Regions from separate parts of the Bacteroides zhangwenhongii genome, predicted to be linked through region 1. Evidence: riboswitches for the same ligand, from Rfam matches in the RefSeq annotation. Region 1 holds a riboswitch; the other holds the start of a gene.

The links. A riboswitch is a leader RNA that binds a small molecule or an ion and turns the genes downstream of it on or off. The one in region 1 is predicted to bind thiamine pyrophosphate.
Region 2: linked by a shared signal. The riboswitch ahead of thiS (sulfur carrier protein ThiS) and the one ahead of GD630_RS12660 (TonB-dependent receptor) in region 1 are both predicted to bind thiamine pyrophosphate.

The regions. Positions count from the first base shown of each region.
Region 1 covers NZ_CP059856.1:3,153,920-3,158,168, forward strand. Annotated here, with positions in the region: gene GD630_RS12645 (O-acetylhomoserine aminocarboxypropyltransferase/cysteine synthase family protein) at 1-56, shown strand, start outside; gene GD630_RS12650 (hypothetical protein) at 124-363, shown strand; gene GD630_RS12655 (mechanosensitive ion channel family protein) at 465-1,367, opposite strand; TPP riboswitch at 1,495-1,591, shown strand; gene GD630_RS12660 (TonB-dependent receptor) at 1,592-3,880, shown strand; gene pnuC (nicotinamide riboside transporter PnuC) at 3,901-4,249, shown strand, end outside.
Region 2 covers NZ_CP059856.1:1,799,714-1,803,962, forward strand. Annotated here, with positions in the region: gene GD630_RS07220 (RHS repeat protein) at 1-1,185, shown strand, start outside; gene GD630_RS07225 (superoxide dismutase) at 1,263-1,880, shown strand; TPP riboswitch at 2,043-2,136, shown strand; gene thiS (sulfur carrier protein ThiS) at 2,197-2,397, shown strand; gene GD630_RS07235 (thiamine phosphate synthase) at 2,402-3,019, shown strand; gene GD630_RS07240 (thiazole synthase) at 3,052-3,828, shown strand; gene thiC (phosphomethylpyrimidine synthase ThiC) at 3,863-4,249, shown strand, end outside.

The sequences.
Region 1 (4,249 bases):
CGGAACATATTGATGACCTGATTGAGGATTTGGATCAGGCGCTTGCCAAAATCTAACATTCAATCATTGAACTTTCCATGACTACAAGATGTTATACCAATATAACATTAAAACATTGCAGTTATGGAAAAATATTTAATACACAGTAACGAACTGCATCTGATAGACGCAGAGAAAATCCATCAAGCCGTAGAAAAGCTGGTGGAGTCACTCGATTTAGCCGCCGGATCTACTACAAACTTTAATCTCTATCAGGTCGTAGAAAATTATTTCAAGGATCTTGAAAAAAGAAGGAAAATCAATCACGTACTGGGGATTAAAGAAGACAGATACGAGCTAGCCGAAGATTTCGGTATTAAATAAAAGTAAATTCATTCAATCACACCAGACTATTGTTCTAAATAAAACGAGAGAGTTCCACAAAAGTGAGACTCTCTCGTTTTCTATTATATACGGTATGATAATCAGCCTTGATGCACTGTAAGCTGCGGGAACGGGAAATTGATACCCTTTTCATTGAAGGTTTCGTAAATAGCCTTGTTGATGTCGAAATAAACTCCCCAATAATCCGAGCTGTTCACCCAAACACGCGCTACTACATTCACACTGCTTGCGTCCAATGCATGAAGAGCTACAAATGGGGCGGGTTCATTCAGGATACGCTTATCGGCAGCAAGAATCTCATAAACGACTTCCTGTACCTTGTCATAATCTTCTCCATAATCGATTCCTACAATCCACTCTACACGACGAGTCACCTGATTACTATAATTGGTAACCACACCGCTACTCATCGCTCCGTTCGGTACATAAATCACTTTGTTATCCGCAGTAGTCAGAATAGTGTGGAAAATCTGTATTTCTTTTACTGTGCCCGAAACGCCCTGACTTTCAATCCAATCGCCTACTTTATAAGGTTTGAACAGCAACACGATCAGTCCTCCGGCAAAGTTCTGCAAGTTACCGGATAACGCCATACCGACAGCCACACCGGCAGATGCCAGCAAAGCCGCAAACGAAGTTGTTTCTACTCCCAAAGCACCGACAACCGAAATAATCAACAGAATAGTCAATAGGATATTCACCAAACTCCGGACGAAAGTTTTGATACTTATATCAACCTTTCTCTTATCCATCAAACGCCCTACAAATTTATTGAGCATCGAAATAAGGAAACGCCCTACGATAAAGACAATGACCGCTATCAGGATACGTTCTCCGGCACGAATACCAAAATCAATCAGTTGTTGGGTTATCAATGAAAGCTTGTCCAAACCTTCAGCGTTGGCAATCGCCTCTTTCATCAGCTCATCTGCGGCCACTTGCACGGAATCCGCAGCTTGTGTTGCTTGAAATAATAGTAACATAATCTAAATGTATTAAATGAATAAATGGTTGTTTGTCCTTTTCAACGAATTGCAAAGTTATATTGTTTTTAGCAAATCTAAAAGTTTTTTTTGCTTTCCTCCTGTAAATGCTGTATTTTTGCATCCGATTCACTGGTAGGGGTGCCTTAACATGACGGGCTGAGAACATACCCATAGAATCTGAACCGGGTAATGCCGGCGTAGAGAACTAACAAATAAGCAAGATGAAAAGAATTGTTATGATGGCCATCGCCTTATCGGGCGCAGGCTTTGCTGTCCATGCACAGACGAGTGCTAAAGCGGACAGTCTGAAAGTTGTAAACCTGCAAGAAGTGCAGGTAGTATCCACGCGTGCTACGGCGAAAACTCCGGTAGCATTCACCAATGTAAGAAAAGAACAGATCAGTAAACAGAATTTCGGACAGGATATCCCATTCCTATTATCTACCACTCCTTCCGTACTGACAACCTCAGATGCCGGAGCGGGAGTAGGATATACTACGATTCGCGTTCGCGGAACGGACGCTACCCGTATTAACGTCACCGCCAACGGTATTCCGATGAACGATGCGGAGAGCCACGCCATCTTCTGGGTAAATACTCCCGACTTCGCCTCTTCTCTGGAAGATATGCAGATTCAACGGGGAGCAGGCACATCGACCAACGGTTCGGGAGCATTCGGCGCCAGTATCAATATGCGTACGCAAAGCATTTCATCCCAACCATACGCCGAAGTTTCCGGTTCTTACGGTTCATTCAACACGCACAAAGAAACGGTCAAAGTCGGGACCGGGCTGATTAACAAATATTGGGCATTCGATGCGCGGCTCTCTAATATCCAGAGTGACGGATACCGCGACCGCGCCTCATCAGACCTGAAATCATATTTCGTGCAAGGCGGTTACTTCGGTGAGAGCACAACGATCAAGTTTATCACTTTCGGTGGAAAGGAGAAGACTTATCATGCTTGGGACGGTATCAGCAAAGAACAACTGGAGAACGACCGGACATATAATCCGAACGGAGTCATTCTGGATGATAATAAAGGAAAAGGTTATCCGATCGGCTTTTATGATGATCAAACGGATAATTACCGACAGACACATTATCAACTTCTGTTCAATCATATCTTCTCTCCGGCATGGAATCTGAATATCGCTTTCCATTATACCAATGGCTTCGGTTATTATCAGGAATACAAGAACGGACGTACATTGGAGGAATATGGTTTGAAGCCTTTCTACCTGCCGGATAACAGCGAACCGCAGAAGAAAACAAATCTCGTACGCCAGAAGTTGGTGGACAGTGATTTCGGCGGCGGTATCTTCTCTCTGAATTACCAGAATGAGAGACTGAACGCTTCGCTAGGCGGCGGACTCAACCGATACAGTAACGACCATTATGGAAAAGTTTTGTGGGTAAAGAATTACACCGAACAACTCGACCCGGAACATGAGTATTACCGTAATAACGGCGGAAAGACGGACGGGAATATCTATTTGAAAGCCAATTACCAACTGACCGGCAGCCTGAGTGCATACGCAGATCTGCAATACCGTTATATCCGTTATACGATTGATGGGGATAATGATAAATGGGACTTCACCGCTACTCCCGAGCGTTTGCAGCGACTGGATGTGAGAGAACACTTCAGCTTCTTCAATCCGAAAGCCGGACTTTTCTGGCAAATCAATCCGAACCACAGCACATACGCCTCTTTCTCGGTAGCTCAGAAAGAACCTACCCGCAACAATTATACGGATGGAATGTTTGACGAACATCCCACAGCGGAAAAGTTATTGGATTATGAGTTGGGATATACCTACCGTGGTGAATGGTTTACGGCCGGTGTAAACCTGTATTATATGGATTACACAGACCAATTGGTATTGAACGGAAAGACCAATGATATAGGCGAAGCGATGGCAGAGAACGTAAAAGACAGCTATCGCATGGGGATCGAGTTGTCATTAGGCGCAAAATTCAATGATTGGCTGCGTTGGGATCTTAACGGCACATGGAGCAAAAACCGTATCAAGAACTACGTAGGTTACGTGTATGATGAAAGCTTGGTGAATGGTGAGATTGTCGATGACCTATATACGCAGACAGCTATCGAGGGTGGAAACACTCCGATCGCCTTCTCTCCTTCTTTCATCGGAAACAGCCTGATTACTCTCGGCAGCAACGGACTGGAAATTGCTCTCCAGTCACAATATGTCAGCCGCCAGTATCTCGACAACTTCGGTACAAAAGAGAATTCACTAGACGCTTATTTCGTCAATCACCTGAGTGCCTCTTACTCCTTTAAAACCCGCCACACAAAGCGAATCACGATAGGAGCTACCGTCTATAACTTGTTCAATACGAAATATGAGACAAACGGATACTCCCAAAGTGTGGCACTTTATGAGAATGGGGATAAGACAAAAGCGTATGCGATAAAGCATGATCCACGCTTCTATCCGATGGCAGGTACCAATATTCTGGCACACCTCACGCTCCGTTTCTAAATAAAATACAGACTTGAATGATGGATATGAATTTCCTTGAAATATTCGGTACAGTAGTCGGTTTGGTCTACCTTTGGTTGGAATACCGGGCAAGCATCTATCTTTGGATAGCGGGTATCATCATGCCTGCTATCTACATCTTCGTCTATTACAAAGCGGGACTGTATGCAGACTTCGGTATCAATATTTATTATCTGATAGCGGCGGTCTATGGATGGTTTTTCTGGATGTGGGGACGAAGAAAAGGAAAAAGCCGAAAATCTGCCGACATGGAAAAAAATGGTAAATTGCAACAACTTTCTATCATCCATACTCCGTGTAGATATTATCTCCCTCTTTTCTTTGTATTTATCATTTCATTTCTCGGCA
Region 2 (4,249 bases), 1.4 Mb from region 1:
GGGAAATTTATCCCGCAAATCAATGCTGCCGAAAACAAACGGTTATACGGGATTGTAAAGCATACCCCGTCACAGGAAAATTTCAAAGCTTTTTTTGACGATCCGGCAATGCTAAAGTTTTTCACGGACAAAGAAACGCGCCCGTTTTTGCCAGAAGTCCAAGCTTTATATGATGATTTTCTATTCCATTGTATCGACAGTCTGCGAGAGGGAAACAATGCAACCGCCCTCCGGCAGGTTATTGACGATTATAAACGCAACCCTTATCTGAGTTCCTCAGCACGTACCCATCTGGACGACCTCGAATATCTTAGCGAGAAAGCTGATTTTGAACTTTTGAAACCGGCAATAACCAATTCCGAATCTTTGGGTTTGTTGCAGGAATTCCTCAGTACACATAAGTACAAAGAGTTTCGTGATCAAGCCAATGCGCTACGAGCTCCATTCATTCTACAGACAATCATCTCCACTCCCACTTCCGTAAAATATTACAATGCGGGACGACTGATCAAGTCTGCCGCCAACGACAGCACTGGGAATGTGTCAACCACTTATTCGTACAATGACAAGGGGCAGCTTGTCTCTATATTATCCCTGACTATGAAAAACGGTCAGGTGAGTGACGAGGTGCAAACAAACAGACTGTATGACCCTCAAGGCCACTGCATTTTTGAAGTGCAGACAAATCCCAAGACCAAAACGGACATTTACCGAAGGACACGCCGTATCGGTGCCGACGGGAGCATCGAGAGCGATTCACTTAAATATATGGACGGAAGGTCGATTATCAGCACATACAATAAACAAGGCTTATTGACTGAAGCTAAAGAATATAATAAGAACGGAGAACTCCAAGCATACACAGCGAACAAGTATGATGAAAAAGGCAGATTGACCGCATCGCAACATCAGAACTTGCTTATGGCTAACTCCGCCGATCAAGTTATCTCCCAAAAAGATACTTATGAATATGATAAATACGGTTATTTGACTCAGATAGCTTATCTGCGTATTTTAGGCAATAACCAGAAAACGTCCGGTTACCTGACTTGTATGTATGATAAATATGGCAATCCGATTGACGGAAATTCTTATTATGAATATGATAATACAGGGCAATGGGTCTGCCGTACAAATCGCGGAAATCCCCAAGAGGTGGAACGAGTACAGTATATTTATAAATAAAAGTGAAGATACTGCGAACCTTTTACCAAATGCTTCTGTTATTATAGTATAACAAGCCATTTAAAACTTGTAACATTATGAATACTATATTAATGTCTTTAATTATGATGACCATGACTTACGAAATGCCTAAACTTCCTTACGCAAACAATGCGTTGGAACCTGTAATCAGTCAGCAAACGATAGATTTCCATTACGGGAAACATCTACAAACGTATGTAAATAATCTGAACAGCCTCGTGCCCGGAACCGAATATGAAGGTAAAAAGGTGGAAGAAATCGTTGCCACCGCACCGGACGGAGCTATATTCAATAACGCCGGACAAGTATTGAACCACAATCTATATTTCCTGCAATTTGCCCCCAAACCTGCCAAGAAAGAACCGACAGGCAAACTGGGAGAAGCCATCAAGCGTGACTTCGGCAGCTTTGAAAACTTCAAGAAAGAATTCAATGCGGCAGCGGTAGGATTATTCGGTTCAGGATGGGCCTGGTTGTCCGTTGATAAAAACGGAAAACTGCACATCACCAAAGAAGGAAACGGCAGTAACCCTGTACGTGCCGGATTGAAACCGCTTCTCGGTTTTGACGTGTGGGAACACTCTTACTATCTGGATTACCAGAACCGTCGTGCCGACCATGTCAATGCCCTGTGGAGTATCATCGACTGGGATGTGGTGGAAAACAGAATGTAACGGATTTACTGACTAAACTATACTTGAACAAGGTCGTTGTGATTTTCACAGCGACCTTTTTTAGGCTATATAGATGCCACCAACACAAATATCCGACAGAAAAATGAAAAAAAATCAACCGATTTAGTGTTTTTCTGTTTCTTTTTCACTTACTTTGCTCCCGTAAAGACAAAGGGGTGCCCCATGAGGGGCTGAGATTATACCCTAAGAACCTGATGCAGTTAGCACTGACGTAGGGATTGTGTTTCTTCTTATCGCCTTTCCGTAAAAGCACGCTCTTTGTATTTACTTTCAACTTATTTATTCTGATAGGACAATGAAAGTACAAGTGAACAACAAAGAGGTGGAACTTATCCCCAACTCTACCCTTACACAGCTGACGACGCAACTCGAACTTCCCGTTCAAGGTATTGCTATCGCGGTAAACAACAAAATGATTCCCCGTACCGAATGGGAACGTTTCGTATTGCATGAGAATGACAATCTGGTAATTATCAAGGCGGCTTGCGGAGGATAAGAAAATGATTAGTCTGCAATTTATCACACATCAGACCGAACGGTATTCATATTTCGAATCGGCACGTATGGCACTCGAAGGAGGGTGCAAATGGATCCAACTACGCATGAAAGAAGCTCCTCTTGAGGAGGTGGAACAAGTGGCGCTGCAACTGAAGCCACTCTGTAAGGAACACGAAGCTATCTTAGTTCTCGATGATCATGTCGAATTGGTCAAGAAACTGGAAGTGGACGGTGTACATCTGGGAAAGAAGGATATGCCCATCGACCAGGCACGACAGATACTCGGAGAAGCCTTTATCATCGGTGGCACGGCCAATACCTTCGAGGATGTCGTACAACATTACCGCGCCGGAGCCGATTACTTGGGGATCGGTCCCTTCCGCTTCACCACCACTAAAAAGAATTTAAGTCCCGTACTCGGTCTGGAAGGTTACGCTTCCATCCTTTCACAAATGAAAGAAGCGGATATCAACCTTCCGGTAGTAGCTATCGGAGGAATCACCAACGAAGATATCCCCGGTATCCTCCGCACAGGAGTCAATGGCATCGCCTTGTCCGGAACGATTCTCCGGGCGGAAAATCCGGTAGAGGAAACACGGAAGATTCTAAGTAATTCATAAATCAACATCTATAATTCTAAATTCCAAAAGACATGGAAAAGTTAGTAATTGCAGGACGTGAATTCAGCTCACGCCTTTTCTTGGGAACAGGAAAATTCAACTCCAATGAAATAATGGAGCAATCTATTCTGGCTTCGGGCACAGAAATGGTAACGGTTGCCATGAAACGTATTGACATGGACAACAAAGAGGACGATATGCTGAAACATATTATCCATCCGAATATCCAGTTATTACCCAACACTTCCGGTGTACGCGATGCGGAAGAGGCTGTGTTTGCCGCACAGATGGCGCGTGAGGCGTTCGGAACAAACTGGCTGAAACTAGAGATTCACCCAGATCCCCGCTACCTGCTCCCCGACTCTATCGAGACACTGAAAGCTACGGAAGAGTTGGTAAAACTAGGTTTCGTCGTATTGCCTTATTGTCAGGCAGACCCCGTGCTTTGTAAACGGTTGGAAGAAGCCGGAGCAGCTACCGTTATGCCTCTCGGCGCTCCGATCGGCACAAATAAAGGATTGCAGACCAAAGAATTCCTACAGATTATTATCGAGCAGGCAGGTATCCCTGTTGTCGTTGATGCAGGTATCGGTGCGCCAAGCCATGCCGCTGAAGCAATGGAACTGGGAGCTTCCGCCGTACTGGTAAATACAGCAATTGCCGTTGCCGGAAACCCGGTAGAAATGGCGAAGGCCTTCAAAACTGCCACCGAAGCCGGAAGACAGGCATACGAAGCGGGATTAGGACTGCAAGCGGACAACTTTATAGCCGAAGCCAGCTCACCGCTGACTGCTTTTTTGGATAAATAATATGAATAAGTAGCTGACTGCTAAAAGAACAATTATGGAACAAAGAATAAAATTTCCCCGCTCTCAGAAAGTATATTTACCCGGAAAACTTTATCCGAATATCCGCGTTGCCATGCGGAAAGTGGAGCAAGTGCCCAGTGTCAGTTTTGAAGGCGAAGAAAAGATTGTAACTCCCAATCCGGAAGTATATGTGTATGACACCAGCGGACCGTTCAGTGATACGGAAATGAGTATTGATCTCAAAAAAGGCTTGCCCCGAATGCGTGAAGAATGGATTGTCGGTCGTGGTGATGTGGAGCAACTACCCGAAATCACTTCCGAATACGGACAAATGAGACGGAACGACAAAAGCCTCGACCACCTGCGTTTTGAGCATATCGCTCTGCCTTATCGGGCAAAAAAAGGAGAGGCTATTACTCAG